Regions from separate parts of the Mesorhizobium sp. M7A.F.Ca.MR.148.00.0.0 genome, predicted to be linked through region 1. Evidence: riboswitches for the same ligand, from Rfam matches in the RefSeq annotation. Region 1 holds a riboswitch; the other holds the start of a gene.
The links. Region 1 has a riboswitch for S-adenosylmethionine ahead of EOB49_RS02235 (homoserine O-acetyltransferase). Riboswitches for the same ligand answer to the same signal wherever they lie in the genome.
Positions count from the first base shown of each region.

Region 2: another riboswitch for S-adenosylmethionine. It lies ahead of EOB49_RS16580 (O-succinylhomoserine sulfhydrylase); the one in region 1 lies ahead of EOB49_RS02235 (homoserine O-acetyltransferase).

Region 1 covers NZ_RZTB01000003.1:87,108-102,519, forward strand. The annotation lists gene EOB49_RS02190 (LysR family transcriptional regulator) at 1-504, shown strand, start outside; gene EOB49_RS02195 (1-acyl-sn-glycerol-3-phosphate acyltransferase) at 629-1,429, shown strand; gene EOB49_RS02200 (LysE family translocator) at 1,455-2,081, opposite strand; gene EOB49_RS02205 (aldo/keto reductase) at 2,170-3,117, opposite strand; gene EOB49_RS02210 (gamma-glutamylcyclotransferase) at 3,237-3,758, opposite strand; gene EOB49_RS02215 (DUF2125 domain-containing protein) at 3,901-4,899, shown strand; gene EOB49_RS02220 (sugar kinase) at 4,907-5,830, shown strand; gene EOB49_RS02225 (prephenate/arogenate dehydrogenase family protein) at 5,839-6,774, opposite strand; gene hisC (histidinol-phosphate transaminase) at 6,780-7,889, opposite strand; SAM riboswitch at 8,025-8,102, shown strand; gene EOB49_RS02235 (homoserine O-acetyltransferase) at 8,217-9,386, shown strand; gene metW (methionine biosynthesis protein MetW) at 9,383-10,000, shown strand; gene EOB49_RS02245 (DUF1330 domain-containing protein) at 10,008-10,328, opposite strand; gene EOB49_RS02250 (glycosyltransferase) at 10,656-11,612, shown strand; gene EOB49_RS02255 (glycosyltransferase family 2 protein) at 11,628-12,563, shown strand; gene EOB49_RS02260 (DUF1194 domain-containing protein) at 12,633-13,436, opposite strand; gene EOB49_RS02265 (ABC transporter ATP-binding protein/permease) at 13,523-15,349, opposite strand.
Region 2 covers NZ_RZTB01000039.1:307-15,718, reverse strand. The annotation lists gene EOB49_RS16645 (LuxR family transcriptional regulator) at 1-255, shown strand, start outside; gene EOB49_RS16640 (acyl-homoserine-lactone synthase) at 352-990, shown strand; gene EOB49_RS16635 (enoyl-CoA hydratase-related protein) at 1,005-1,754, shown strand; gene ppk2 (polyphosphate kinase 2) at 1,808-2,716, opposite strand; gene EOB49_RS16625 (ATP-binding protein) at 2,940-4,205, shown strand; gene phoU (phosphate signaling complex protein PhoU) at 4,319-5,044, shown strand; gene EOB49_RS16615 (magnesium and cobalt transport protein CorA) at 5,134-6,144, shown strand; gene EOB49_RS16610 (GcrA family cell cycle regulator) at 6,270-6,788, opposite strand; gene EOB49_RS16605 (aspartate aminotransferase family protein) at 7,147-8,346, shown strand; gene argF (ornithine carbamoyltransferase) at 8,364-9,275, shown strand; gene EOB49_RS16595 (Hsp33 family molecular chaperone) at 9,386-10,417, shown strand; gene apaG (Co2+/Mg2+ efflux protein ApaG) at 10,465-10,857, opposite strand; gene EOB49_RS16585 (ceramide glucosyltransferase) at 11,091-12,242, shown strand; gene EOB49_RS16580 (O-succinylhomoserine sulfhydrylase) at 12,249-13,436, opposite strand; SAM riboswitch at 13,494-13,571, opposite strand; gene EOB49_RS16575 (2'-deoxycytidine 5'-triphosphate deaminase) at 13,710-14,804, shown strand; gene EOB49_RS16570 (ABC transporter substrate-binding protein) at 14,902-15,412, shown strand, end outside.

The DNA of each region.
Region 1 (15,412 bases):
CTGGTCGAGGACCATTTCGATCTCGCCATCCGCATCGGCCAGTTACCCGATTCGAGCCTGGTCGCCATCGGCGTCGGCGCAATCCGCCGCGTCGTTTGCGCCAGCCCTGCCTATCTGGCCGAACACGGCACGCCAACGGCCCCGGAGGATCTGGAAACACACGATTGCATCACCTTCGAGGGACTTGCCTCCGCCGCCAGTTGGAGCTTCATCAGGGGCAAGGCCGAAATCCCGGTTCGGGTCCGCTCGCGGCTTCAGGTCAACACCGCCGAAGCGGCCATCGATGCGGCGATTGCCGGCGTCGGGCTGACACGCGTGCTTTCCTACCAGATCGAAGCCGCGCTGCGGTCCGGCACGCTGCGCATCCTGCTGCAGGAGTTCGAGCCGGCGCCATGGCCTGTAAGCCTGGTGCATGCGGGCCACGGCCTGCTGCCGGTCAAGCTGCGCGCATTCCTCGATTTTGCCGCCCCGCGCCTGAAGGAGCGGCTGGCACAGCTGATGTAGCGGAACCAGGCCAATCTCCCGTTGGCGACCGTTCTTCGTTGCCAACCAAAGCGCCCTGCGGCCATTTCCTTTTTTCCCGCGCTTGGTGTAACCAACGCTCACCTCCTCACCGGGCTCCCCCCAAATGCTCTACATCAGATCGCTGACGTTCAATTTCGTGTTTTACGTCAACTTGATCGTCCAGATGATCCTCTGGACCCCCTACTATTTCCTGTCGCCCCGGCACCGCGCCTGGTTCGTACCGAAATTCTGGTCGCGCACCTCGATGTGGCTTTACGACAAGATCGCCGGGACGAAGAACGAGATCACCGGCCGGGAAAACCTGCCCCAAGGCTCCTTCATCCTGGCACCAAAGCACCAGTCGTTCTGGGACGCGATCGCCTTCTTCCCCTTCCTTCAGGACCCGCTCTACATCCTGAAGCGTGAGCTCACCTGGATCCCGTTCTTCGGCTGGTACATCATGAAGATGCGCATGATTCCGGTTCATCGCGGCAGCCGTTCGAAAGCGCTGAAGGCCGTGGTCGCCGCGACCAAGGCGGAGATGGCGCGCAATCCTCGCCAGCTCATCATCTACCCCGAAGGGACAAGACGCGCGCCGGGCGACGAACCCGCCTACAAATACGGCATCGTCGAAATCTATACGCAGCTTGGCGTACCAGTAGTGCCGGTTGCCCATGTCGCCGGCCTCTATTGGCCGCGCCGCAAATTCCTGCGCTACCCCGGCACCATCAAGGCGCGGTTCCTGCCGCCGATCCCACCGGGACTGAGCAAGGACGAATTCATGGCCCGGCTGATCGGCGAGACCGAGGCTGCCTGCGACCAGTTCCTGATTGATGCCGCGCGCGGCCCAAACCCGCCTGCCTTGCCGCCGACAGCGGTGAAAAGACTGCAAGAGCTGGACAACGCCGCAAGACACAAAGCCTGAACCGGAAGTCTCCTACCGGCAGTTCTCAGCCGAACACGGCCAGCGCGGTGGTCAACACCAGCGTCGCGGCAAAGACCAGGTTGACGATCCGCGAGGCCGCCGGCCGGCGCAGGAAGCGCGCGAATGCCACTCCCAAGACAAGCCACACGGCGTGGATGGCAACGATCATGACGGCGAGAATCGTCAGCTTCAGCCATAGACCAAGCTCAGTGTTACCCTGTTTGGGCGAAACACCGGCGAACACGGCGGCGATTGCCACATAGGCCTTCGGATTGGCGACCGCGAGAAAGAAACCAGCCAGCCATGTTGGACACGAAGCCTCGGCGGCGCGTGCTGCCATGGGCGGCGCCGTGGCGATCTTGAAGGCGAGATAGAGGATGTAGGCCGCCGAGGCGAAAGCCAGCAACGGCGCCAGCTTCGGCATCGAGGTAAGCACCGCCATGACCCCGGTCGCGACAACCAGAAGCACGGCGATCGTGCCCAGGATGATTCCCCAGGCATAGCCCAGCGAGTGGCGCAAACCGAAGGCGGCCCCAACGGCGGTAACGCTTATCGTTGCCGGACCCGGGCTGCCCATGATCACCAGGGCGGCAAGCATCAGCGCGAGAAGTTGCCCCCAAAGATCCGGCTGCGAAAGAAGCGGCTCAGTCATCTCTCCTCTGTCCTGCCTCGCGAAGAGACGGTATGGCAGGACCAGAGTGGCGTCTTGGACGTTCGTGCGAGGCGTCGCGCCTGAAGCTTCAGCCGCTCGCTCTATCGAGTTCGGTCATGTCGGCGGCGGTCAGTTTCAGCGACGCCGCCCTGATCAAGCTGTCCATCTGTTCAGGCTTGGTGGCGCTGGCGATCGGCGCGGTGACGCCCGGCCGAGCGATAACCCAGGCAAGCGCGACTTCCGCCTGCTTGGCCGAATGCCTTGATGAAACCGCGTCGAGTGCCGCAAGGATGCGCATGCCGCGCGCATTGAGATAGTCCTTCACCCCGCCGCCACGCGGGCTTTGACCGAGGTCGGCTTCGCTGCGGTATTTGCCGCTGAGGAAACCCTTGGCCAGGCTGAAATAGGTGATGACGCCGATGTCCTCGGCCACGCATAGATCGCGCAACGGCCCATCGAAGGACGAGCGATCGTAGAGATTGTATTCCGGCTGCAGCACCTCGTAGCGCGGCAGACTGCGCAAGCTCGCCACATCGAGTGCGGCACGCAACTGGCCGGCGTCGAGATTCGAACAGCCAGCATAGCGGATTTTGCCCTTGGCGAGCAGCTTCTCGTAGGCGCCAAGCGTTTCTTCATAGGGGGTTGCAGGGTCCGGCCAGTGCGACAGATAGAGGTCGATGACTTCGGTCTGCAGCCGCTTCAGCGATGCGTCGACGGCCTTTTCGATGTATGCGGCGGACAGGTCCTTGTGCCCCTGCCCCATATCCGAACCGACCTTCGTGATCACCACGACCTTGTCGCGATTGCCACGGTCTTTCATCCATTTGCCGATGATGGTTTCCGATTCACCGCCCTTGTGGCCGGGAACCCAGCGCGAATAGGCATCCGCCGTATCGATGGCGTTGAGGCCGGCGCCGACGAAGCGGTCGAGCAGGTCGAACGAGGTTTTCTCGTCGGCGGTCCAGCCGAAGACATTGCCGCCCAGAACCAGCGGCGCGATGGACAGGTCGGTGCGACCGAGACGACGTTTCTGCAAGGCGGATCTCCGGGATGATTGGGCGAGCAAAGGGCGCCGCGGGCTGAGGGTCGGAGCCTAACCTAGGTCTTGCCTGAACGAGGTCAAAGGCCTGGCCGCCTTTTTCCGCAGAGCCAGCTTCACAAAGGCGCGACCTGGCTGGCGACATCCTCCAGCCAGTGGTCGCTTATGCCCAGTGCCTCGAGATGCTCAAGCGTGCTCAGCACATAGTCCTCGTTGTTGCCGGACTGGCCGACCGCGCCGCGCACCACGGCCGCTGCATCCGCCGCGTCGAGCGCTCCGGCATATTGCTCGTGCTGGCGGTCGACGATGTAGACCACCGCGTCGACCGTACCGCCCCCGTCGAGGCGAATCTTGAGCATGCGCTCCAGATAGACATTGGTGACCAGTTCGCGCTCGCGAAGATAGGCCATGACCTCGTCGCGCAAGTCGCCGGGGACGCGGAATGCGAGGCCGACGCAGGACCCGCCACGGTCGAGGCCGAGCACCAGCCCCGGCCGCTCGCGCGTTCCGCGATGCACGAAGGAATAGACGCAGAGCGAGCGCCGATAGCCATGCAGGCGGGCACGCTGTGTCTCGACATGCGCGAATCCCGGCCGCCAGATCAGCGAGCCATAGCCAAACACCCAAAAATCGCCCATATCGCCGCGCCTGATTGCAAAAGATGCCAACACCGCACCCGGACCGGTGTTTTTCCCGCCCGTCCCGTCTAACTATTCGTCTGTCTGCCTGGCGGAATCGACCACCCGTCCGCAACACCCATGCGTTAACGAGAGCCAAAGCATGACGTCAAGTGACGAACGCCAGCCAAGTAACCGTCGCCGCCTGTTCTGGCTTGCAGCGTTCATCGTCGTGCTGTTCGCCCTTTACAGCGGCGGCTGGTTTTATCTGGCCGACCGCGTCAGGAGTGAGGCCGACAAGGCGGTTGCCACGCTCAACAAGAATGGCGTCGAGGCCGGCTGTGCCAATCTCCAGGTCAGCGGCTATCCCTTGAGCTTTACCGTCTCCTGCGACAACCTCGCCTATGAGGACGATGCCAAGAACATTGCGGCTTCAGTCGGCAGTTTCAACGCGGCCGCCCAGATCATCCAGCCTCTGTCGCCGGTTGCCAATCTGCGCGGCCCGCTCAGGACCGCCGTTCCGGACATGGTGCCGCTGTGGATCGACTGGGACAATCTGCAGGCCAATTTCAAATTGTGGTGGCCGCTGCCGCAGCGGATCTCGCTGGAGGCGGAGGGCCTGTCCGGCCAGACCGATCCGGCCGACGACACCGATCCGGTGCAACTGTTTAGCGCCGGCAAGGCATCGGGTCAGCTGCAGCCCAACGGCGAGGATATCGACTATCTCGGCAGTTTCGGCGATCTCGAGATCGACCCCGACGCAATTGGAGGGCGCGTGCTTCCGGCGCTCGATGCCAGCGGCGATGTGACATTGAAGAACGGCGTCGCACTGATCGGCACGCAGGTGAAGAGCCTTCGTGGCCAGACGATCGAAATCCGCAACCTTGACCTGTCGTCGGGCACGGCGCGCATTACCGTTTCGGGACCGCTCTCGGTCGATGCCGAGGGCCTGGTCAACGCCGACCTGATGATCAGGCTGAAGGACCCGAAGGCGGTGGCGGCCATCCTTGGCGCCGCCATACCCGAGCAGAAAAGCCAGATCGAGCAGGGTTTTTCTGCCTTGGCGGTGCTCGGCAACGAACCGTCGATGCCGCTGAAGGTGGTCAGGGGCAAGGCCTCGCTCGGCTTCATTCCGCTGGGCAAGATCAAGCCGGTCGAATAGCTCAACCATGGCAAAACCCGTGAAGCTGCTGAGCGTTGGCGCCTTGACGCTGGACACCATCCTGCGCGTCGAGACACTGCCTGTGCATCAAGGCAAGTTCATTGCCTCCGACGGCGTCCAGATCGCCTCGGGCATGGCCACCAGTGCTGCCTGCGCCGCGCATCGCCTGGGTGCCGAGGTATCGCTGTGGGCGAGTGCGGGTGACGATGCCGTCGCCGACCAGCTCATCGCCGGCATCGAGGCCGAAGGCGTCGATTGCACCTTTGTGCGCCGCGTCAGAGGCGCCCGCTCGGCGCTGGCCTCGATCCTGGTCGACGCGCATGGCGAGCGCATCATCGTGCCGTTCTATGACGGGCTTGCCCAGGCCGATCCCGAAGCCTTGCCGGTCGCCGACCTCACGGCATTCGACGCCGTGCTGGTCGATGTCCGCTGGCCGGGCGCGGCAGCGTTGGCACTCAAGGCGGCACGCGCCGTTGGGCGTCCGGCGATCCTCGATGCCGACACCGCACCGCTGGAATTTCTGGAACAGCTGTTGCCGCTCGCCACGCACATCGTCGCTTCGGAAACGGCGGCGCGCATCGTCTGCGGCCAGGCGCTCGATCCGGAAGCGGCTTGCGCCGATCTCGCCAGCCGCACCGACGCCTTTGTCGCGGTAACCGGCGGCGCGGCGGGCTGTTGGTGGCACGACCGTCGCGCAGGCTGTGTGCGCCATGTCGCGGCGCCGAGGATCAAGGCAGTGGATACGCTCGCCGCCGGCGATGTCTTCCACGGCGCCTTCGCCGTCGGGTTGGCGGAAGCCATGCCGGTCGAGCAGGCTTTGCGCTTTGCCAGTGCGGCCGCCGCGCTCAAATGCCTGCGCTTCGGCGGCAGGCTCGGTGCGCCGAACCGGGCCGAGACGCTGGCCATGGTTGCGCAGACCTGGCCTGCCTGAAAATCAGTTTAGCTCTTTGCCGGATGTTCGACAGCCTGGCGGCCAAAATCGGGCACGTCGATGTCCTGGCCGGCCTCGATGATCGAGCGGCGCACCGCGCGGGTGCGGGTGAACAGGTCGAAAAGCTTTTCGCCGTCGCCCCAGCGGATCGCGCGTTGCAGCGACGCCAGGTCTTCCGAGAACCGCGCCAGCATTTCGAGAATGGCGTCCTTGTTGTGCAGGCAGACATCCCGCCACATGGTCGGGTCGGAGGCGGCAAGGCGGGTGAAGTCGCGGAAGCCGGAAGCCGAATATTTGATCACTTCGGACTTGGTCACCGACTGCAGATCATCGGCGGTGCCGACGATGTTGTAGGCGATGATGTGCGGCAAATGCGAGACGATGGCCAGCGTCATGTCGTGATGCTGCGGGTCCATCGTGTCGATGTTGGCGCCGCAGCGGCGCCAGAACTCCGACAGCCTCTCCAGCGCGTCCGGGTCGGTGTCGGGCAGCGGCGTGAAGATGCACCAGCGATTGTCGAACAGGTCGGCGAAACCGGCGTCGGGGCCGGATTTTTCCGTGCCCGCCAGCGGATGGCCGGGAATGAAATGGACACCTTCAGGCACATAAGGCTGCATCTGCGCGATGACAGACGCCTTGGTCGAGCCGACATCGGTGAGGATCACACCCGGCTTCAGCGCCGGCGCGATTTCCTCGGCCACCGCGCCGGATGAGCCTACCGGCACCGAAATGATGACCAGGTCGGCATCGCGGACAGCTTCTCTCGCATCGGTGGTATAGCTATCGCCCAGCCCAAGCTCCTCGGCTCGCGCCAGCGTCGTCGCACTGCGCGTTGATATGGCCACGTGACGGGCCAGCCCTTCGCGGCGGATGACGCGGGCCAGCGACGAGCCGATCAGGCCGATGCCGACCAGCGCGATCTTTTCAAACATCGGTGATGTCATGGTCTCTAGCTTTTCAGGAATGTCGTGAGAGCGGCGACAACGCCGCGATTGGCCTCTTCGGTGCCGACGGTCATGCGCAACGCGTTGGGAAAGCCATAGCCCGAAACGCGCCGCAATATATAGCCGCGCGCCGTCAGATAGTCGTCCGCCGCCGCCGCCGAATGCTTCTGGTCATCGGGAAAATGAATGAGGACGAAATTGCCGACGCTCGGCGTTACCCGCAGCCCGAGCTTTGTGAATTCCTCGCTCAACCAGGCAAGCCAGGTCTCGTTGTGCGCCACGCTGCGCTCGACATGGGCGCGGTCGCGGATGGCTGCGATACCGGCCTCGATCGCCGTCGCATTGACGTTGAAGGGACCGCGCACGCGGTTGATGGCGTCGACGATATGCATCGGCGCATACATCCAGCCGATCCGCGCGCCACCCAGGCCGATCTTGGAGAAGGTACGGGTCATCACCACGTTCTCGGTGCTGCCGACCAGCTCGATGCCGGCCTCATAGTCGTTGCGGCGGACATATTCGGCATAGGCCGCGTCGAGCACCAGAAGCACGTTCTTCGGCAGCGCGGCATGCAGCCGGCGAACCTCCTGGAACGGCACATAGGTGCCGGTCGGGTTGTTGGGATTGGCGAGGAACACGATCTTGGTGCGCGGCGTGACCGCGGCCAGGATGGCGTCGATGTCGGCGCGCTCGTCTCTTTCCTTGATCGTCACCGGAACGGCACCCGCCGACTGGATGTAGATCTTGTAGACCATGAAGGCGTGTTCGGTGATGACGGCCTCGTCGCCGGGCGCCAGATAGGTCTGCGCCAGCAGGCCGAGAATCTCGTCGGAACCGTTGGAACAGATGATGTTCTGAGGGTTGAGGCCATGCACCTCGGCGATCGCTTCGCGCAGCCGCCTGGCGGTGCCGTCGGGATAGATGTCGAGCTTGCCGGCAATCTCGCGCGCGGCTTCGATCGCTTTCGGCGAGGGCCCTAGCGGATTCTCGTTTGATGACAGCTTGTGGACCTTGGCGACGCCGGCGGGCGCCGTGCTCTTGCCCGGCACATAGGCGTCGATGTCCATGATGCCCGCACGCGGGGTTGGACGTGCCTGGTCCGGTGTCTGGCTCATGTCGCAAAATCCGTCGAGAACGCTTCCTGAGGGAAGCCGCAGCGGAAATACAAGCCGTGGCCTGCAATGTCGAGAGGCGACAGCCATCGCCCAGGGCTGGCCGTTGACGACGGCGCGCCACAGCCCTAGAAGGGGTGCGACTTCCGTGGTGATTTGGCCGGTCGGCTTGCAGCCACGTTAAACAACTTGCTAAAGGGCCGTTTGCATCCTGTAACCGGCTTTGCGACCGCAATGCCGGTTTTTTGTTGTCCGCGCCGGCCGGACACCCGTATCGGCATCGACTTTCGACAAGCGCGATGCGTGGGCTCAAAGTGTGAGATGGATGTCATGGCCGTTCTGCGTGCCCGCAAAACCAACAACGAGGTCGACCAACCGTCGAGCCCGGTTTTGCGTTTTGGATCCGACAAGCCGCTCAAGCTGGACGCCGGCACGCTGCTTTCACCGTTCCAGATCGCCTACCAGACCTACGGCACGCTGAACGATGCCCGCTCCAACGCCATCCTCGTCTGCCATGCACTGACCGGAGACCAGCACGTCGCCAGCACCAATCCGGTGACCGGCAAGCCTGGCTGGTGGGAAGTGCTGATCGGCCCCGGCAAGATCATCGACACCAATCGCTTCTTCGTCATCTGCTCCAATGTCATCGGCGGTTGCCTTGGGTCCACCGGTCCGGCCTCGACCAATCCCGCCACCGGCAAGCCCTATGGGCTTGACCTGCCCATTATCACCATTCGCGACATGGTGCGGGCGCAGCAGATGCTGATCGACCATTTCGGCATCGAAAAACTGTTTTGCGTGCTCGGCGGCTCGATGGGCGGCATGCAGGTGCTGGAATGGGCGTCGAGCTATCCGGAGCGCGTCTTCTCGGCGCTGCCGATCGCCACCGGCGCGCGCCATTCCTCGCAGAACATAGCCTTTCATGAGGTTGGCCGCCAGGCTGTCATGGCCGATCCGGACTGGCATGGCGGCAAATATTTCGAGCACGGCAAACGCCCGGAAAAGGGCCTGGCGGTAGCGCGCATGGCCGCCCACATCACTTACCTGTCGGAAGCCGCCCTGCACCGCAAGTTCGGCCGCAATCTGCAGGATCGCGAAGCGCTGACCTTCGGCTTTGACGCCGACTTCCAGATCGAAAGCTATCTGCGCCACCAGGGCATGACCTTCGTCGATCGCTTCGACGCCAATTCCTATCTCTACATGACGCGGTCGATGGACTATTTCGACCTTGCCGCCGACCATGGCGGCCGGTTGGCCGATGCTTTCGCCGGCACGAAAACCCGCTTCTGCCTGGTGTCGTTCACCTCGGACTGGCTTTTTCCGACCGAGGAGAGCCGCTCGATCGTGCATGCGCTCAACGCCGCCGGAGCATCGGTATCCTTCGTCGAGATCGAGACCGACCGCGGCCACGACGCATTCCTGCTCGACGAGCCGGAACTGTTTGCCGCCATCAACGGCTTCATCGGCTCGGCCGCCAGGGCGAGAGGGCTGGGCCTATGAGCGTCAACCGCGACCAGCGCGTCGACCTTGAAGTCGTCGCCAACCTCATCCCACCACAGTCGCGCGTGCTCGATGTCGGCTCGGGCGATGGCTCGCTGCTCGAATTGCTGCAGGACAGCAAGCAGGTCGACGGCCGTGGGCTCGAGCTGTCGCAGCGCGGCGTCAACGAATGCGTGGCGCGCGGCCTCTCGGTCATCCAGGGCGATGCCGACAAGGATCTCGAATTCTATCCCGACAAGGGCTTTGACTTCGTCGTCCTCTCGCAGACGCTGCAGGCCACCCGCAACCCGAAGCTGGTGCTCGACGAACTGCTCAGGATCGGCAATCGCGCCATCGTCTCCTTCCCCAATTTCGGCCATTGGCGTGTGCGTCTGTCACTGTTCGTCAACGGCCGCATGCCAGTGACCAAGGACCTGCCCTATTCCTGGTACGACACGCCCAACATCCACTTCTGCACCATCCGCGACTTCGTCAATCTGTGCGACGAGCTCGGCGCGACCGTCGAGAAGGCAACCGCTCTCGACGCCAACGGCCAGAAGATCGGCCTGTCGATGCCGTGGTGGTTCTGGAACTTCTTCGGCCAGCAGGCAGTGTTCCTGCTGAAACGGCAGTAGCCGCAAGCTATTCGAGGATGTCCGTGGCCTTGTGCGGATGTTGGACGCCGTCGGCAAACACCACGTCGGCCTCCGAATTGTCCGTGCGCAGCGCCAGAATCGCTTGATAGGCGGGCGAATTGTACCAGCCATGCACATGCTGCCTGTCGGGAAATTCGATGATGATCAGATGGCCCGGCCAGTTGTTCTCGATCACCTCGACATCGCCGCCATGGACCAGAAAACGGCCGCCGAAAGGTTCCAGCGTGGCATCGATCTTGTGCAGGTATTCGACGATCTGCGGGCCCATCGTGGCTTGGCGCATATGGGCGACGGCGTAAGCGGTCATAGGTGCACTCCCTTTCAATCGAGGCCGATTGCCGGCTCCACAGGCACAGATTGCCAAGGGTCGTGACAGAATTCGATTACCCCAAAAGTAATAAGAATGAGATGAGGCGATCAAGACGAATCGGCCTGCGCGATCCTGAGGCGGTTTCCAGTCTCCGGCCCTCAGGGTGTTGCCGTTGAGACGCAAGGTTGCGAATTCGGGGTTGCGGACGGATTGAACTCTGCAACCAGATGATGACACGGGAGCATGTTTTTCGTAGCGTCATGCCGGACGCGATGCCGAGCGAAGCACGGAGCGGGGAACCTGACCTATTCGATCGTTGTCGAAATGGAAAACGCCAAGTCCATCAATGAAGATGAGATCGGCGTTTCGTTCAGCGCTTTGGCACGGGAAATAGAAGCCGTGACGACAACCGGTCAATACCTGAAACCGGAGGTCATCGTCGTTCACAGCGGACCAGATACCGACACACCGCTTCTGCGGCATCGTCTCACCGAAATTGTTCCGCAACTTGGCATGGTAGCAAATACGGTCTTCAGCGCCTGCACAGGCGGCCGGTACTATGAGGTCAAGAACGCAGGCGCCGCGTTGGCCAAGGGCGACATCGTCATTTTCTGCGATTCCGATACAGTGATCGAAGACGGCTGGCTGTCGGCACTTCTCAAACCGCTCCAGGATCCGAAGACGATCGCCGTGAACGGTTACACCTATCTCGGCTGTGACGATTTCGCTTCGCGAACCTTTGCGCTTCTGTGGTTCTTCCCGCTGCGTGATGGTGATCGACGCTTTGCCTCCAAGCGCGCGATGAACGCGAACAATTGCGCCTTCCGCAGAAGCTGGTTAGCCGGCCATCCCTTTCCGGCCAGCAATGGATTCAAGGTTTCTTGCACGTTGCTCACCAGCCAGTTACGAGCAAGCGGGCATGATTTTGTCAGAGTCGATGCCCGGGCCAGCCATTATCCTCCGCGCGGTTGGCGCTTTTTCTTTTGGCGTGCCCTGGTCACCGGGCGCGATGCGGACCGGAAATATGTGGCACTGGCATCGCCATCCCAAGCCGCGCGAGTGCTGAAGGCGACAAGACGTTGGTTTTCGACATCCTGGAAAGTGGGCGGGCGTATTCTGACGCATGCAACTCGGCTCGGAATGCCGGCATGGCAGATCCCGTTTGCACTGATCGTCGGATTGGCCTTTTGCGCGCTGGTTTTTTGTGCACAAGCGGCCATGGCCCTTGGGCTGGTTCGGGACGAGGTTGAAAACGTGCCCCTCTACGTGGGACATAGCTGAAGCACTATGGTCAAAATGGGCAAAACCATCGAACCGATACCTCTCATCACGGTCATTACGCCGACCCACAACCGGCGCGAAACGGTGTTGCGCGCCGTGGAAAGCGTGCTCTCCCAGAGCATGTCGAGGCTTGAGCACATTGTCGTCGACGATGGTTCGACCGATGGAACCGAAGCGGCGCTTGCCCGTATCCAGGACCCGCGGCTGATCTATGTCGGGGCGAAATGGCGAGGCGCCAACGCAGCCAGGAATGCCGGCATCGAGCGCGCGCGGGCACCGTTGGTGACGTTCCTCGATTCCGACGACATCTACATGCCGCACCGGCTTGAACGAACCCTGACCTGGTTCGAGGAAAATCCTGCACTGCAAGTGCTGATCAGTTCGTTCGTGTCCCTGAAAGGCAATCGCATCACAAACTGCGTCAACCCCGAGGCGTTCGTGAGCCCCGCAATGCTGGAGCGGACGCTGGTTGGGCAGACCATCTTCATTGCCGGCTCTGCGATCACGGCTCGCCGCGAAGCCTTGCTGGCCATCGGCGGCTACGACAGCGACATCACCCGCATGCAGGATCGCGAATTGCTGCTGCGCCTTGCCCGGCGCTTCGGTGCGCAGTTGTCCAGGGATCTGGACTGGACGAAATACAATTCGGAAAACTCGATTTCCGGCCGCCGTGACGGCTATGTCGAGGCCTATGCGAACCTGATGGGCAAACATCCGCATATTGCCCATGCCTACCCGCACATTCCGCCTTACATGATCTCGCGGCAGCTCATCGCCGACATCCTGCGAGGCAGGATACCGGAGGCATTTCAGGGCTACATGGCCAACCGTTCATCCAAAACGCTTGGCTATTCGCTGCCGGAATTGATGCAAGGCTATGTCCATGGCCGGCGCTGGCGCCGCGATCTCTCCAACGAGTTTCGCAATCAATTTGGTGCCCGGCCCGCTTAAACCGAGAGGGATTCCGGGGAATGTGGAACGATTCTCCCTCCGGATCGCGTTAACCCCTCTGTCGAGAGCTCAACGGTCAAGTTCGGGAAAATACGGATCCGATAGAAACCGCCTGTCCCGTTCGCCTTGCAGGCAGTCTATCGGCGTCGCCGCGTCGATGGGGATGCTTCTCACCTCGTCCTGAATGCCGCTCACTTCCAGGAGCAGCTTGCGCCGGATGGCTGTCGAAAACTCGGCGGCGGCATAGATAGGCAGCACGAAGGAACCGGGTCCGCCGATCACGCACTGCGCATAATACTGGTCGAGATGGCTGAAGGTGGGCGACGGGCTGATCAGGATCGGCAGGCCGTTGACGACGATGCCTTTGGCAGTCGCCGCATCACGCGTCGCGGTGACCGGCGGCCCGATATTGTTCGGTCCGTCGCCCGAAATGTCGATGACGCTGCGTTCGCCCTGGAAAGACGTGCGGTCGAAAAGCTCGGTGCCGAAGGCCAGCGCGCCGGAAATCGAAGTGCCGCGAAAGCTGCGGAACGGACGAGCCGCGACCTTGTCGGCAAAGCTGTTGGCGCTCTCGGCGCTATCGATAATCTGCCAGCCGATGACAGCGTCGTCGCGCACCGTGCCGGCCCATTCGAAATAGGTCAGCGCTATGCGGCCCGTGGCGCCGGCGCGGACAGCCTTGATGAAGTCGGGATGCCGCAGCGCCTCGACATAGCCGGCCCGCTGCAGGGCGAACTCCTTCTCGTCCATCGACAGCGAGATGTCGACCGCCAGCACCAGCTCGACGTCGACGGCGAGCGCATCCGGCGGCGAGGCGGCCGGGGCAGCCTGGGCGCAGGCAAGACAGGCAAGCAGGCGCAGAGCATCAAGCATGGCCGTCGCCAGGATTGTTTCTCCCGAGGAGCTTCCCTCGCGATCGCGGCAAAATAAAGCTTTGCTTTCCTCGCCCGGAAATCAGCTCATTTCTTGCGGCGGGCGGCGGCTGGCGGCGGTTCGATCGCGCCGGCCCTGACGCGGGCGGGCTTCAGGGCTGGCGCACCGGAATCCTTGACGATCGTCAACGCGCGCGGGAAGAAGTGGTTGTTGTGCTGGCCGCGCCCGATGTTGAGGATCGCTGTCCCCGGCAAACGCTTCTCGAGCATCGACAGCACGCGTCTTAGCGATGGGCCGTCGAACGCATCCAGCGCCTCGTCGATGATCACCCATTTCGGCTGCCGCAATGCGAGCCTGGCGAAGGCCAGCGAGCGTTGTTCGTCATCGCCCAACTCATGGTCCCAACGCCCGGCGCGGTCGAGCGATGAGGAAAGCCGTCCCAGACCGACCTCGGCCAGCACCGCCAAAATGTCGGCATCGTTCGCCGGCGCGGGCCCGTTCGGGTGATCGAGGACTTCGCGCAACGTACCGACCGGAAAATAAGGCACGCGCGGCACGAATATAGGAGTTTCTCCCGCCGGCAGGCCGATGCGGCCGCTTCCCCATGGCCACAGGCCGGCAATGGCACGAAAGAACAGCGTCTTGCCCGCACCGGGGTCGCCGGTGATCATGACGCGCTCGCCGGGGCGGATTTCGACATGCGGGTCGGCGAGTCTGGTGCAACCCTCCGGCGAGGTCACTTCGAGCTTCTCGAAAGTCAGGCTGCCATTGACGTTTTGGCCGAAGGCAATGCGCTTTTCCGTGTCGTGCAGCGCATCGGTTTCATCGAGCGCGATGCGGAAATCGGCCACGCGCATCAGCGTGGCGCGCCAATCGGCAATGCTGCCGATGTTGTTGATGAACCAGCGCAAGGAAGAGTGGACCTGATTGAAGGCGCCGACCGCCATCATCAGCCCGCCAAAGCTGATATCACCTGAGAAATAGACCGGCGAAGCGACCAGTATGGGCGCCACGACGGTGATCCAGCCATAGGTGTCGGTCACCCAGGACAGGTTGATCTGGGCGGTGTAGATGCGCCGCATGGCACCCAGCACCGTGCCGAGATCGAGTTCGAGCCGCCGCCTTGCGTCGGCCTCGCCATGATACAACGCAATGGCATCGACATTCTCGTTGACGCGCACCATCGAGGAGCGCAGCTCGGCTTCGCGTGTATAGCGGTCGCTGTTCAGGCGGATGAGCGGGCGCCCGACCAGCCAGCTCAGCCAGGAGGCGATGCCGGCGTAAAGGATAGCGGCCCAGACCATGTAGCCCGGTATGGCCAGCGAGGTCCCGCCGATGTGGAACACGAAGCCCGAGGACAGCTCCCACAGCACCCCGACGAAGGACACGAGCAGGATGCACGACTGCAGCAGGCCGACGCCGAGATCGGTTGACAGGTCGGACAGATGCGCGGCGTCCTGCTGCATGCGCTGGTCGGGATTGACGCCGATGGCGCCGGCATTGGCCAACCGGAAGGCGCGCGCCGGCCGCATCCACTGATCGATCAGATCCAGCGTCAGCGCCTCGCGCAGTTTGAGCCTGATCATCTGGTTGAGCCAGGTCTGGCCGATATTGAGCACCAGCAGCCCGCCGGCGATCATCGCGAAAACGAGGAGTTGGTGCAGGAAGGCCGCCATGTCGCGGCGCGCAAGCGCATCGTAGAAAGGCTGGTTCCAGCGGTTGAGCAGAACCTGGCCGATCGACGTTGCGATGATCACGGCCATGATGCCGACCGATGTCCACAGCAACCATTTGCGAACCGGCGATCCCGCCAGTGCCCGCCGGATCGTCGCCACCTGATCGCGCAGGCTGCTGGCTTCGACCGCCACGGCAACCGGATGAACGGCGGCGGCATTGTCCGGTTGATCAGCCATGGCCGAGGTCCTTGCGTCAGTGCTGAAACCGGATGGAGAAACTTGACAGGCGTTCGTATGGGC
Region 2 (15,412 bases), on a different contig from region 1:
ACCTATGCGGTTGGCCGCGCCATGCAACTCCACACCATGGCGAGCAACACCATCGATCATATCGTGCTGACGCCGCGCGAGCGCGAATGCCTGCAATGGGCCGCCGTCGGCAAGTCCGAATGGGAGATTTCGCAAATCCTCGGCATTTCCGAACACACCTCGGAGAAACATCTTCTTAACGCCAAAAGCAAACTAGGTGCCGTCAACAGGGTGCAGGCCGTCGCGGAAGCGATACGGCGCGGCTACATTAGTTAGGTCGGCCGTGCCGACCTGGAATTTTTGCCTACGCGATCACGCAATTTTCTCATCAAAGCACGGCCGTATCTTCCTCTGAACGCAGGAGACGGCGGAATGCTTTTTTCCCTTACAACCCAGGAATTGATGGAACGTCCCGACCTTTGGGAGGCCGTCCATCGGTTGCGCTACAAGATATTCGTCGAAGAGATGGGGTGGGATGACCTCAGGCGTCCCGACGGGCTCGAACTTGACCAGTTCGATCACGACGAGGCGGTCCATCAGATCGTCATCAGGGGCGGTGAAGTGGCGGGTTATCAGAGGATGTTGCCGACGACGCGGCCACATCTGCTGACCGAGGTCTTGACCGATCTTTCCGAAGGAACGCCGCCATCGGGTCCAAACATCTGGGAATTGACCCGCTACGCGGTGGCTCCCGGTTTTCGTGATGGCCGTCGTGGCGTTTCGACCGTCGGCACCGAACTGATTGCCGGTTTCGTCGAGTGGGGGCTGAAGCGCGGCGTCGACAAGGTGATCATCGAGTTCGAGCCGATGTGGGTGCTGCGCGCCTTGCAACTGCATTTCCTGGCGACCCCGCTGGGCTATCAGCGCACCTATGGCAACCAGCAGGTCGTCGCCACCTTGCTGACCTTCAACGAACACACCCTCGATGTGGTGCGGTCGCGCCGCAATCATTTTGCTCCCGTGCTGGCCAGGGGATATCCCGACATGCTCGGGCAAAGGCGTGCGTCATGAGATCGGAGACAGCCATGAGCACACACCCGCAACCTGAACTTCGCAACCACACGCTGGTCGTCACCGTGTCGTCGAGCGACGGCCGGCCGGTGCTGGACAGGAGAGCCTACGAAAGCCTGGCAAGGACCTTCCATGAAGCCGCCGACAATGAGGAGGTTCGCGTCGTCGTGCTGCGCGGCCTGGCAGGCTGTTTCTGTCTGGGCGGCGACTTCTCCGAATTCCTCGACGCCACCAAGCACCAGAAACTGATTGCCGCCGTCACCGACCTGTTCCGCACGCTGGCGACGTTTCCCAAGCCCATCCTTGCCTGCGTTGACGGCGATGCTGTCGGTGTCGGCTGCACCATCCTGTTCCATTGCGACATGGTGATCGCGTCCGATGAGAGCACGTTCAGGGTGCCGTTCGTCGATTTCGGCCTGGTGCCGGACGCGGCGACCAGCATCCTGGCGCCGCAGAAGCTCGGCTATGCCGGTGCCTTCCGCTTCTTCTGCCTCGGCGACACGCTTCGCGCCGAGGACGCCAGGGCGCTCGGCCTCGTCGCCGAGATCGTGCCGGGCGGCACCGTCGAGGAAGCGGCGCTCGGCCGGGCGAGACAGCTTGTCAAGAAGCCGGTCGCAGCCCTGCTGCAGACGCGCGGCCTGCTGAAAGGGAACACCGAGGCCCTCTGCGACCGCATCGATCAGGAGATTTCGCTTTTCCAGCAGGCGCTGCAGGACGACACCACGCTGCGGCGATTGCAACGCATCGCCCGGCTCGCGGCCTGAGCGAAAGCCTCAAGGAACGCGCCGCGCGGCCAAGGCCGCGCGGCGCGGAAGCGTCAATCCTGCTTGCCGAGGAATGACGGCCCTTCGCCGATGATCTTCTTGTCTTCCTTGCCGATGATTTCGAGATCGCGCCCCTCATAGGGCAGAGACGACAGGATGCGCCGCATGATCGCCAGCCGCGCGCGCCGCTTGTCATTGGCCCGTACGATGATCCACGGCGCGAATTCCTTGTGGGTGCGCTCGAACATGGTGTCGCGCACCTTGGTGTAGTCGTCCCACTTGGTGATGCCTGCAACGTCGATGGGCGAAAACTTCCAGCTCTTCAGCGGGCTGTAGCGACGGTCATGGAAGCGCTCGAGCTGCGTTTCCCGGCCGATGTTCAGCCAGAATTTGAAGAAGTGGATGCCCTCGTTGGAGATCATCCGCTCGAAATGCGGCGTCTCCTCAAGAAACTGCTCGTGCTGCTGCGGGGTGCAGAAACCCATCACCGGCTCGACACCGGCGCGGTTGTACCAGGAGCGGTCGAAGGTGACGAATTCGCCTGAAGTCGGGAAGTGGTCGACATAGCGCTGGTAGTACCATTGCCCAAGCTCGGTCGGGGTCGGCTTGGTCAGCGCCACGTTGCGTGCCGTGCGCGGATTGAGGTACTGGCGCACCACGAAGATCGTGCCGCCCTTGCCTGCAGCATCGCGACCCTCGAACAGCGCCATCACCCGTTTGCCGGTCGACTGCAGCCAGGCCTGCGCCTTGACCAGCTCGATCTTCAGCTTCTCGAGCATCTCGTCATACTCGTCGCTTTTCATCTTCTTGTCGTAGGGATAGCCGCCAGCGATCAGCTTGTTGTCCTCGACCCAGTCGGGAAGCACGGGATTTTCGATGTCGAACTCCCTCTCCTTGCCGCCGATCCTGATCTTCAGCGGCCCCGAAGTTGGCGCGGCGGGACTTTCCTTGGCTTTTTTCATCGAGACGAACCCTTTCCAGCTTCCGGACTCATGCTATGGGGAGCCACTACAGCGCCGCGCGTCCGTTTGGATGCGCAAAGGACGCTGTAGCACTTTTAATTTGCGCATGATCCTTTCCGAAAATCGATTCCCGATTTTCGGGGTCATGCGGCAAGCGGTCTAGTGGAAGTTTTCCGCCACCGTGCGACCGGGTGCGAAGACATGGGGGCAGGTCCACGAGCGAATGGCTGACCTGGATACAGAGCAGAGAGGCATCACGCAAACCATGGCGGCACGGCTGTGGCATAGCCGCTGGCAGCTTGCGGCCGGCGTCACCGCAGTCGTCGCCGTCTATGCCTTGGCCGGGATTTCAGCCTATGTCGTCCTCGCGGCGCTGCTGTTGCTGCTTGCAGCGGCAATACTGCCGGCCACCGGCGCGCGCCAATCCACCGGCAGCGGCGTTGCCATCGAGGCCATCGGCCTGCAGCGGCTCTCTGGTGAATATCTGGCCGCCGCCGTCGCCGATCCGCTGATCATCTTCGACCGGACCGCCACCATCGTCCATGCCAACGCCGCCGCCTTCGCCGCCTTCGGTGGCATCGCGCCAGGCATGTCGCTGTCGCTGAAATTCCGGGCGCCGGAGATGCAGACCCTGCTGGATGGCGTACTGTCGGGCGATATCGCCTCCGATGTCGTCGACTACATGGAGAAGCTGCCGGTCGAACGGGCCTACCGGGTGAGTGTGTCCTCGGTCGGTCACGCCACCGATCTCTATGTGCTGGTGTTCAAGGACCAGAGCGAAGCACGCCGGATCGACCGCATGCGCGCCGATTTCATTGCCAATGCCAGCCATGAACTGCGCACGCCGCTCGCCTCAATCGCCGGCTTTATCGAAACGCTGCGCGGGCCAGCCCGCAACGACGCGGCGGCGCGCGACCAGTTTCTGCAGATCATGCAGAGCCAGACCGGTCGCATGGCGCGTCTGATCGACGATTTGTTGTCGCTGTCGCGGCTCGAGATGAAACCCTATCTGAAGCCGGGAACCGAGGTGGATCTGCGGCAGACAGTCGACAGCGTCATCGACTCGCTCGGACCGCTGGCCAGCGAAAACGCCGTTGCCATCGAGCGGCACTACGCCGATGGGCCGCTTCATGTGCCTGGCGATCGCGATGAGCTTTTCCAGGTTTTCGAGAACCTCCTGGAAAACGCCTGCAAATACGGGCAGTCGGGTGGGCGCGTGGTTGTATCCATAGTGCATAGCGATGCCGGATCAGAGCCGGGCATCGACGTAACGATCAGGGACTTTGGCCCTGGCATTCCCGAGGAGCACATTCCGCGCATTACCGAGCGCTTCTACCGCGTCGACGTCGAGACCAGCCGGACCCAGAAGGGTACCGGCCTCGGCCTGTCGATCGTCAAGCATATACTGACGCGCCACAACGCCCGGCTTTCGATCAAGTCCGAAGTCGGCAACGGCGCGGCATTCTCGGTTCATTTGCCGACTCACTGATATCGCCCTAATTCAAAGGGACTGTTTCTTTTTTCTGTCATCCGGCTAGCGTATCAGCGGGGATTCGAGGAAACGACTCAAAATCAAAACACCCCGTGGGAAGGCATTTTGCCATGCAGTCCGTGCACATCGTCAGCGCTTATGACGAGGAGTTGAAATATCTGTCGAAGCGCATCGCCGCGATGGGAGGCCATGCCGAGCGCATGGTCGAGCAGGCGGTTACCGCTCTCGTCAATGCCGACCCAGGCCTTGCCCAGAAGGTCATCCGCGACGATACCGTACTGGACGAGGGCCAGCGCGAAATCGACGACAAGGCCATCATCATCATTGCCAAGCGTCAGCCGATGGCGGCGGATTTGCGCGAGATCGTCGGGACCATTCGCATCTCCGCCGACCTCGAGCGGGTTGGCGATCTCGCCAAGAACGTTGCCAAGCGGGTGGTCGCCGTCACCGATGGACGCCAGCCGACCAGCCTGTTCCGCGGCCTCGAGGCTCTGTCCACCCTGGCGTTGACCCAGCTGAAGGAAGTGCTCGACGTCTACGCGTCTCGCGCGGTGGAGAAAATCGGCTTCGTGCGCGATCGTGACGACCAGATCGACGCCATGTACACATCGCTGTTTCGCGAATTGCTGACCTACATGATGGAAGATCCGCGCAACATCACGCCCTGCACGCATCTGCTGTTTTGTGCCAAGAACATCGAGCGTATCGGTGATCACGCCACCAACATCGCCGAGACCATCTATTACATCGTCACCGGCGATCAGTTGCCGGCTGAGCGGCCCAAGGGTGACAAGACCGACAAAATCAGTCTTTCCGAGACGCAGCCGGTGAAGTGAACGCGCCTCTCGAACCGTCACCCGATTTACGCTAAGCTTTCCGGGCTTTGCTTCTATCCTCGTCCGTGGATTTGCTCCGGGAGGTCGTGATGGAAAATGTTCGGAACCTGACCCCGGCGCCTGGGCCGATATCCGGCATTATCGCTTGCGGCGTCTACACGGCGGGGCGCCGCATCGCCGACATTCCCATCGAGGAAGCCGGCGAATGGGCAAAGAAATCCGGTCATGTCGTGTGGATCGGCCTGTTGGAGCCCGACCGTAACCTGTTGCTGCGCGTCCAGGCGCAGTTTCACCTGCATGAGCTGGCGATCGAGGATGCCGAGCACCCGCACCAGCGGCCGAAGATCGAGCAATATGGCGACGCCTTGTTCATCGTCGCCCGCACCGCGCAGTTGATCGACGGTCGGGTCACCTTCGGCGAGACCCATTTGTTTGTCGGCTCAGGCTACATCGTCAGCGTCAGGCACGGTCCCTCGACGTCCTATGCCGCCGTTCGTCAGCACTGGGAAAGCTGCCCGCACTCGCTGGCCAAGGGTGAGGATTTCGTCCTCTATGCCATTCTCGATTTCATCGTCGACAATTACATGCCGGTGCTCGAGCAGATCGAGGACGAAGTCGAGGCGATCGAGGACAAGGTTCTGCTGAAGCCGATGACCGCTCCCGACATCGAACGGCTCTATATGCTGCGCCGCGATCTCCTGCGCCTGCGCAATGCCGCGCTTCCGCTGGTCGAAGTCTGCCGACGGCTGACCAGCGCCGAGCTGCCGCAGATACATACCGCCATGCACCCGCTGTTCCGCGACGTGACCGACCACATCCGCACCGTCCAGGAGAAGATCGACAGCCTGCGCGAAGTGCTGGCGTTCGCTTTCGAGGCCAGCCTCCTGGTCGGCCAGAGTCAGGAAACGGCCAACACCAAGAAACTCGCCTCATGGGCCGCCATCCTGGCGGTGCCGACGGCGCTCGCCGGCATCTACGGCATGAACTTCGACAGTATGCCGGAACTGAAGATGGAGTACGGCTACCCGGTGGTGCTGACCGCGATCGCGCTGATCTGCACGTTTCTCTACTGGCGGTTCAGGAAGAACGGTTGGCTGTGAGAAGAGAGCGAATAGGGAGTAGCGAATAGCGAACACAAAAACGGCTTGCTTCCTGTGACGGAAGGCAAGCCGTTTCTATTCGCTATTCGCTATTCGCTATTCGCTATTCGCTATTCGCTATTCGCTCAGCGACTCCGCCGCCGCTCCGATGCCGGCTGGAACGCCACGCGGGCGTGATATTTGCAGTAGGGTCCGGTTTCGGCGGCTTCGTTGCCGCAGAAATGGAAGTCCTCTGAAAGCGGGTCACCGTTCGGCCATTTGCAGGTTCGCTCGGTCAGCTCGACCAGTTGCAGATGCCGCGAGATCGGCAGCACGACATTCTCAACCGGACGGATGTAATGGCGTGCCACGGGTTCGGCGTCGAACTGCGTCTGCAAGGCGGTCGCGCCGATCGATGTCGTGACATGGCGTGCCGTGGTTGCAGCGCGTGATACCGATTTCTGGACGGTCGATCCTTGCGCTGCCTTCTTCTGGCGTGCCGGTGTGGCGGTCGAGCGTCCGCGGCCCGACAGTTTCAGCCGATGCACCTTCCCGATGACCGCGTTGCGGCTGACCCCTCCAAGCTGCGCAGCAATCTGGCTTGCGCTCAGACCCTCCGACCACAGTTTTCTCAAGAGTTCTACCCGCTCGTCAGTCCAGTTCATGAGACCGCGCTCCTCTAAGCGTGCGGCAATCGGAATCCTTCTCCCGACCCGGCAACATTTGCCGGGGCAGACACCACATATATCTGGTGATTAGGTCCGCCGCACGAAATCTAGTTATTTCTCAACTACAACTACTCTATGCGCTGACTCGGTGACAAGAGTCCCAAGTGCAACACGAATCGGTTTTTTCGGTTTTCCCCAACTTGCCCGGTCGCTGATGAGCCGGCGTCCCGTCGGAGGGCTTGCCGCGCGCCACTACGCGACGTTTTCGTTGACTTCATGGCCGAAAAACGGGATAAGCCGCACAGGCCGCCGCTTTGGCGGCTTTTTTGATTTTCCGGTACCGGAGACGCATATAATGAGCGGTTCGGCGCTTTACGAGACCTTTGCTCGCGCACCCCTGGCCTTCGACCACGGGGAAGGCACATGGCTGATTACCGACAAGGGCGAGCGATATCTCGATTTCGCCGGCGGCATCGCCGTCAATTCGCTGGGCCACAGCCATCCGCATCTGGTCGCCGCACTCACCGAGCAGGCCGCCAAGCTCTGGCATGTTTCCAACCTCTATGAGATTCCGGGGCAGAGCCGGCTTGGCGAGCGGCTGGCCGACGCCACCTTCGCCGACAAGGTGTTCTTCACCAATTCCGGCGCCGAGGCGCTGGAATGCGCGATCAAGACGGCGCGGCGCTACCATTTCGTCAAAGGACATCCCGAGCGCTTCCGCGTCATCACCTTTGAGGGCGCCTTCCATGGCCGCACGCTGGCGACCATCGCGGCTGGCGGCCAGTACAAATATCTCGAAGGCTTCGGCCCCAAGGTCGAAGGTTTCGATCAGGTTGGCTTCGACGATATCGAGGCCGCCGAAAAGGCGATCACGCCGGAGACGGCCGCGATCCTGATCGAGCCGGTGCAGGGCGAGGGCGGTATCCGCCCGGTGCCGACGCAGTCGCTGAAGCGGCTCAGGCAATTGTGCGAACAGCACGGCCTGCTCTTGATCTACGACGAGGTCCAGTGCGGCATCGGCCGCACCGGCAAGCTGTTCGCGCATGAATGGTCAGGTGTTACGCCAGACATCATGGCGATCGCCAAGGGTATTGGCGGCGGCTTCCCGATGGGCGCCTGCCTTGCCACGGATGAAGCGGCCGTCGGCATGACCGCTGGCGTGCACGGCACCACGTTCGGCGGCAATCCGCTTGCCATGGCCGTCGGCAACGCCGTGCTCGATGTCGTGCTGGAAGACGGTTTCCTCGAAGATGTCCAGCGCAAGGCGCTGCTAATGAAGCAGGGGCTGGCGTCGGTCGCCGACGAATTTCCCGAAATCATCGAGGACATCAGGGGTGCCGGGCTGATGCTCGGCCTCAAATGCGCCATGCCCAACACCAAGGTGAACATGGCCTTGCGCGACCAGCACCTGCTGGCGGTTCCGGCCGGCGACAACGTCATTCGCCTGTTGCCGCCGCTCACCGTCACCGACGCCGAGATCCATGAGGCGCTCAACCGCATCCGCGCCGGCGCCAAGGGCCTGGCGGAGGCGATCGCTTCCGCCGCGGCGAAGTAATCCCGGAACCATTGCAGATGTCAGTTCGCCATTTCACCGATCTTTCCACCGTTTCCGAAGGCGATCTGCGCTTGATGCTGGACGATGCGGTGGTGCGAAAGGCGCGCCTCAAGGCCGGCGAACGCACCAAACCGCTCGAAGGCAAGGTGCTGGCAATGATCTTCGACAAGCCGTCGACGCGCACGCGCGTCTCCTTCGACGTCGGCATGCGGCAGCTCGGCGGCGAGACCATCATGCTGACCGGCACCGAGATGCAGCTCGGCCGCTCCGAGACCATTGCCGACACCGCCAAGGTGCTGTCGCGCTATGTCGATGCGATCATGATCCGCACCACCTCGCATGAGCGCCTGCTGGAATTGACCGAGAACGCCACCGTGCCGGTGATCAACGGATTGACCGACGACACCCATCCCTGCCAGCTGATGGCCGATATCATGACCTTCGAGGAACATCGCGGTCCGGTCGCCGGCAAGACCATCGCCTGGACCGGCGACGGCAACAATGTGCTGCATTCCTTGCTTGAGGCCTCGGCCCGGTTCCGCTTCAACCTCAACGTCGCCGTGCCCGAGGGCAGCGAACCGGCGCAGAAGCATATCGACTGGTCGCGGGCACATGGCGGCAAGCTGCACTTCACCCGCTCGCCCGAGGAAGCCGTCGATCAGGCCGACTGCATCGTCACGGATTGTTGGGTCTCGATGGGTCAGGAGCATCGCGCCCGCGGCCACAACGTGTTCTCGCCCTATCAGGTCAACGCCAAGCTGATGGCCAAGGCCAAGCCGGACGCGCTGTTCATGCATTGCCTGCCGGCGCATCGTGGCGAGGAAGTGACGGACGAGGTCATCGACGGGCCGCATTCGGTGGTCTTCGACGAGGCCGAGAACCGGCTCCATGCCCAGAAGGCCGTGCTTGCCTGGTGTCTCGGCGCTTGAAGTGTCTCGGCGCTTGATCCCCGGGAGCTTGATCTGCGGGGGTGTGATGCCTATTTGCGCCGCATCACGCAAATCAAGCGCGTTTCGACGCATGCGCCCCGGAGGGCGGCATGGCCGCGCCCTGGAGCTTTGTCATGTTGGAAACCTATCAAGTGACTGAACATCACCCCAAACTCGGCGAATTCGGCTATGCCGGCGACGATCACGTCGTGCCGTTCGAGGTCGGCCCTCTCGATGTGCGAGGCCGCACGGTCCAACTCGGGCCGATGCTGGACGCCATCCTCAGCCGCCACGATTATCCCGAACCGGTCGCCCGCCTGCTGGCGGAGGCCTGTGTGCTGACCGTGCTGCTCGGCACTTCGCTGAAGTTCGAGGGCAAATTCATCCTGCAAACCCGCACCGACGGGCCTGTCGACATGCTGGTCGCGGATTTTTCCACGCCCTCGGCATTGCGCGCCTATGCGCGTTTCGATGCCGACCGGCTGGAAGCGCTGGTCGCGGCCGGCGAAACCTCGCAGCAGACCCTGCTCGGCAGCGGCGTGCTGGCGCTGACCATCGACCAGGGCGCTCATACGCAGCGCTATCAAGGCATCGTCCAGCTCGATGGCGAGACGCTGGAAGATGCGGCACGCACCTATTTCCGCCAGTCGGAGCAGATCCCGACCGATCTCAGGCTGTCGGTGGCCAAGCTTTTGACGCCCGGTCCCGGCGGCGCCCGCGAGCAGTGGCGCGCCGGTGGTATCCTGGCGCAGTTCCTGCCGCAGTCGCCCGAGCGCATGCGCGTCCCGGACCTGCCGGGTGGCGATGGCGATCCGCGCGAGGAGATCCACGACCCGGTGGACAATTCCTGGCAGGAGTTGCTGGCGCTGCTCGGCACGATCGAGCCGACCGAACTGATCGACCCGACAATCGGTGCCGAGCGGCTGCTTTACAGGCTGTTCCACGAGCATGGCGTGCGCGTCTTCGGCGGCGTCCCGGTCGCCGACCAGTGCTCGTGCTCCAGGGACAAGATCCACGGCATCCTCGAGGGTTTTTCCGCGCAGGAGATCAAGGACAGTACAGAGGACGGCGGCATCCACGTCGCCTGCGAATTCTGCTCGAAGCAATATGACTTCGACCCGGCGGAATTCGCGGCGCAGTAGAGAGAAAACCACGCCTCACCGGCCGCGGAGCGGCCGGTGAGGCGAAATCAATTCACCGTCCGCCGCGTCCCCGGCAGGTCCAGCGAAAACGCCGGAATGGCGATGTCGAATGTCTCGCCCCGCTTGTTGCGCATCGTGTAGTGCCCGACCATGATGCCGGATGGTGTCGAGAGCGGGCAACCGGACGTGTATTGGTAGCTGTCGCCGGGATTGAGTTCGGGCTGGTCGCCGACGACGCCGGGGCCGCGCACTTCCTCGACCCGGCCAGTGCCGTCGGTGATATGCCAATAGCGCGACAGAAGCTGCACGAAGTCGTCCGACTGATTGTCGATCGTTATTTGATAGCCCCAGACATAGCGGTTCTCCGAGGGATCCGAACGGTCCTCCAGATAGAATGGCCTGACCTGCACTTCGATGTTGCGCGTGACGGCGCTATACATAAGCGGCTCCAAAAAACGGTTCCAGCGGAACTTTCGGCGCTCTGTGCGGTTAGGTCAACCGACCGAAGCCTCCTCTGGCCGACCTCGCGGGCAGGTGCCGACAAAGAATGTCATTTAAGTGACATATGACAATGATGGTGTGCGCGGACTGGTGATGCGCGACTCGGGCGCTCTGCTGAACTGTTGAAACCGGCCATCTTGCGGACCGGTTTTCCTGGAGTGACCGGATTTCGATGGAACTCACTCTCATAGCCGCCACGCTTTCAACTGTCCTCATCCTCTCGAATCTCGCCAGCATCGTGCTCGCCGCTTCGCGTCTGAAACGGCGCCACACCATTGGGCCGCCGGCCGCCAAGCCGCGGCCGGTGTCGATCGTCGTGCCGTCGCGCGGCGTCGAGCCGTTCACGCAGGAGACGCTGGAACGCGCCTTCTCGCTCGATTGGCCGCGCTACGAGTTGATTTTCTGCGTTGCCCATGCCGACGATCCGGTGGTCAAATTGATAAACAGGACGATCGTCCGGTTTCCGAAAGTGCCAGCCCGGCTGCTTATCGGCGACGACCGCATCAGCGCCAATCCGAAACTCAACAATTGCGTCAAGGGCTGGGAAGCGGCGCGGCACGACTGGGTCGTCCTGGCCGATTCCAACGTGCTGATGCCGAGAGACTACGTCCAGCACCTGATGGCTGCCTGGCGGCCCGGCACCGGCCTTGTCTGCTCGACGCCGATCGGCTCCCGGCCTGCCGGCTTCTGGGCCGAGGTCGAATGCGCTTTCCTCAACACGCTGCAGGCGCGCTGGCAATATGCCGGCGAGGCGCTCGGCCTTGGCTTTGCCCAGGGCAAGAGCATGCTCTGGAACAAGCCGATGCTCGACGCCAATGGCGGCATCCGCGCGCTGGCCGCCGAGATCGCCGAGGACGCCGCCGCGACCAAGCTGGTGAACAGCCTCGGCTTGCGCGTCAATCTCGTCGCCGCCCCCTTCGAGCAGCCGCTTGGCCGGCGCTCGTTTGACGAGATCTGGTCGCGTCAGGCCCGCTGGGCGCGCCTGCGCCGCGTCACTTTCCCGCTGTTCTTCGCACCCGAAATCCTGACCGGCGCCGTGGTGCCGCTGGTGCTTGCGCTGATTGCCGCAGCCAGTGCCGGTTTCAGCCTCTGGGCAACCGCCATTGCCGTACTGGCGGCCTTCTACCTTCCGGAGTGCGCCCTGGCCTGGTCCAAGGGCTGGTACCTGTCGCCACGCATGGTCGCCGCGATCATGGCGCGCGACCTGATCCTGCCGGCGATGTGGGGACGCGGCTGGCTCGGCGGCGCCGTCGACTGGCGCGGCAATGCGATGACCATCGGCACCAAGACGGCCGAGCTGGAAGAGACGCCGTCCGGCGCCTGAAGCCTCCTACCTGGCCTTCAGCGCCTGCGCGATGTCCTCGAGCAGATCGTCGGTGTCCTCCAGCCCAACCGAAAGTCTGAGCGTGCCCGGCCCGATGCCGAGCTCGGCGCGCGCCTCATCGCTCAAATTCTTGTGCGTCGTCGTCGCCGGGTGGGTGATCAGGCTCTTGGCGTCGCCGAGATTGTTGGAGATCAAGACGATGTCGAGCGCGTTCTGCAAGGCGAAGGCCGCCTGCTTGCCGCCCTTGACGTCGAGGCAGATCAGCGTCGAGCCGCCCGCCATCTGCTTCTTGACGATATCGGCCTGCGGATGGTCGGCGCGCCCGGGATAGATGACGCGGGCGATCTCCGGCCGCTCGGCCAGGAAATCCGCGATCCTGCCCGCGCTTTCCGTCTGCTGGCGCACACGCAGCGGCAGCGTCTCCAGGCCCTTCAGCAACGTCCAGGCGTTGAACGGCGAAAGGCTTGGGCCGGTATGGCGGAAATAGTCGTGCAGGTTCTCGTCGATCCACTTCTTGTCCGACAGGATCACGCCGCCGAGACAGCGCCCCTGGCCGTCTATGTGCTTGGTCGCCGAATAGACGACGATATGGGCGCCGAGCTGCAAGGGCTTCTGCTGCAGGGGCGTGGCGAAGACATTGTCGACGATCAGCCTTGCGCCGATCGAATTGGCAAGCGAAGCGACAGCGGCGATATCGACCACTTCCAGCGTCGGATTGGTCGGGCTTTCCAGGAAGAACAGCTTGGTGTTCGGCTTGACCGCCTTTTCCCAGTTGGCGATGTCGGTGCCGTCGACCAGCGTCGCCTCGATGCCGTATCTCGGCGCCAGCGTCTCGACCACCCAGCGGCAGGAGCCGAACAGCGCACGTGCCGCCACGATATGGTCGCCGGCCTTGGCGCTGCACAGAAGGGCGGCCGTCACCGCCGCCATGCCCGACGCGGTGGCGCGCGCGTCTTCGGCGCCTTCCAGGGCGCACATGCGTTTTTCGAACATGTCGACGGTCGGATTGGCGTAGCGCGAATAGATGAAGCCCGGTTCCTCACCCTTGAAACGGGCTTCGGCGGCCTGCGCCGTTTCGTAGACATAGCCCTGGGTGAGGTAGATCGCTTCCGACGTTTCGCCGAAACCGGAACGCAGCGTTCCGCTGTGCACGAGTGCCGTCTGAGGCTTCCAGTTGTGCTTCTTGGTGCTCATCGCTTTTCTTCCAGACACAAAAAAACCGGCCGCGAAAGTCGCAACCGGTCCATACGGCCTTGCGGCCCGACGGTCCTTTAGCGACTTGTTTAACGTGGCTGCAAGCCGACCGGCCAAATCACCACGGGATAACGACCCTTTAGACCCGCACCGCGCTTGCGTCAATTGCCGGCTTCATTAAGAGGTTTGTACCAAGCAGGTTCCGCAAAAGTGTTCCACGGTTTTGCGACCAGAACCTGCGACAAGAAAAACGTCTGACCTAGGAGTGGAGCCTTGCGGCAGACAGGCATTCTTCCCGATCAGGACATATCGGCGCTGTTCCAGTCCGGCGCGCTGAAGTCGGCGCGTGCGCTCGACGCCGACCAGATCCAGCCGGCCAGTCTCGATCTCAGGCTCGGCGACAAGGCCTGGCGGGTGCGGGCCTCCTTCCTGCCCGGCCCCAACCACAAGGTCTCGGAAAAGCTCGACCGGCTGCAGCTGCACGAGATCAATCTTGCCGAGGGCGCGGTGCTCGAGACCGGCTGCGTCTACATCGTGCCCTTGCTTGAAAGCCTGGCGCTGCCGGCGGACATTTCGGCCTCGGCCAATCCGAAGAGCTCGACCGGGCGGCTCGACATCTTCACCCGCGTCATGACCGATCGCGGCCACGAGTTCGACAAGATCGCTGCCGGCTATCATGGCCCGCTCTTTCTGGAAGTCAGCCCCCGCACCTTCCCGATCGTCGTGCGCACCGGCTCGCGCCTGTCGCAGATCCGCTTCCGCACCGGCAATGCGCTGCTCTCGGAAGCCGAGCTGCACGCCCTGCATCGCGCCGAGATGCTGGTCGCTACCGAGCCGCCGAACATTTCCGGCGGCGGCATCGCGCTGTCGATTGACCTCAACGGCGACCAAAACGGCCTGGTCGGCTACCGCGGCAAGCATCACACCGGCCTCGTCGATGTCGACAAGCGCGCCGCGCAGGAAGTCGTCGACTTCTGGGAGCCGATCCACAAGAGCGGCGCCGGCGAACTGGTGCTCGATCCCGACGAGTTCTACATCCTCGTCAGCCAGGAGGCGGTGCACGTGCCGCCGCTCTACGCCGCCGAGATGACGCCCTTCGATCCGCTGGTCGGCGAATTCCGCGTCCATTATGCCGGCTTCTTCGATCCGGGCTTCGGCCACTCCGCGTCTGGCGGCACGGGCAGCCGGGCGGTGCTGGAAGTGCGCAGCCATGAAGTGCCGTTCATTCTCGACCATGGCCAGATCGTCGGCCGGCTGGTCTACGAGCATATGCTGAAGCGGCCGCAGGCCCTCTATGGCACCGATCTCGGCTCCAACTACCAGGCGCAGGGCCTGAAGCTGTCCAAGCATTTCCGCGCCGCGCGCTGAGCGCCGCCGTCAGGCAAAATACTTGCCTGCGCTGGCTCGCCATGCTTGGCTGCCTTGCTGGTCGTCAAGATGCCGGCGTTCAAGGGGAACCAAGAAAATGCAGATTTCAAAATGGATCATATCGGCAGCAGGCGCTGCCATGCTGGTGGTGGCGGCCGGCTCGCTTTCGCAGGCGCAGGAGAAAATCAAGATCGGCACGGAGGGCGCCTATCCGCCGTTCAACACCATTACGGCTGACGGCAAGGTCGAAGGCTTCGACATCGACATCGCCAATGCACTATGCGCGCAGATGAAGGTCGAGTGCGAGATCGTCACCCAGGACTGGGACGGCATCATTCCCGCTTTGCAGGCGAAGAAATTCGACGCCATCATCGCCTCGATGAGCATCACCGAGGAGCGCAAGAAGCAGGTCGCCTTCACCAACAAATATTATACGACACCGCTGGCTTTGGTGGCGCCGAAGGACAGCGATCTCACCTCGACCGAACCGGCGGCCCTTGCCGGCAAGACGGTCGGCGCCCAGGCTTCGACCACGCAGGCCGACTACGCCCAGAATGAGTATGGCAAGGCAGGCGCGGAGGCAAAGCTCTATCCGACCCAGGAAGAGG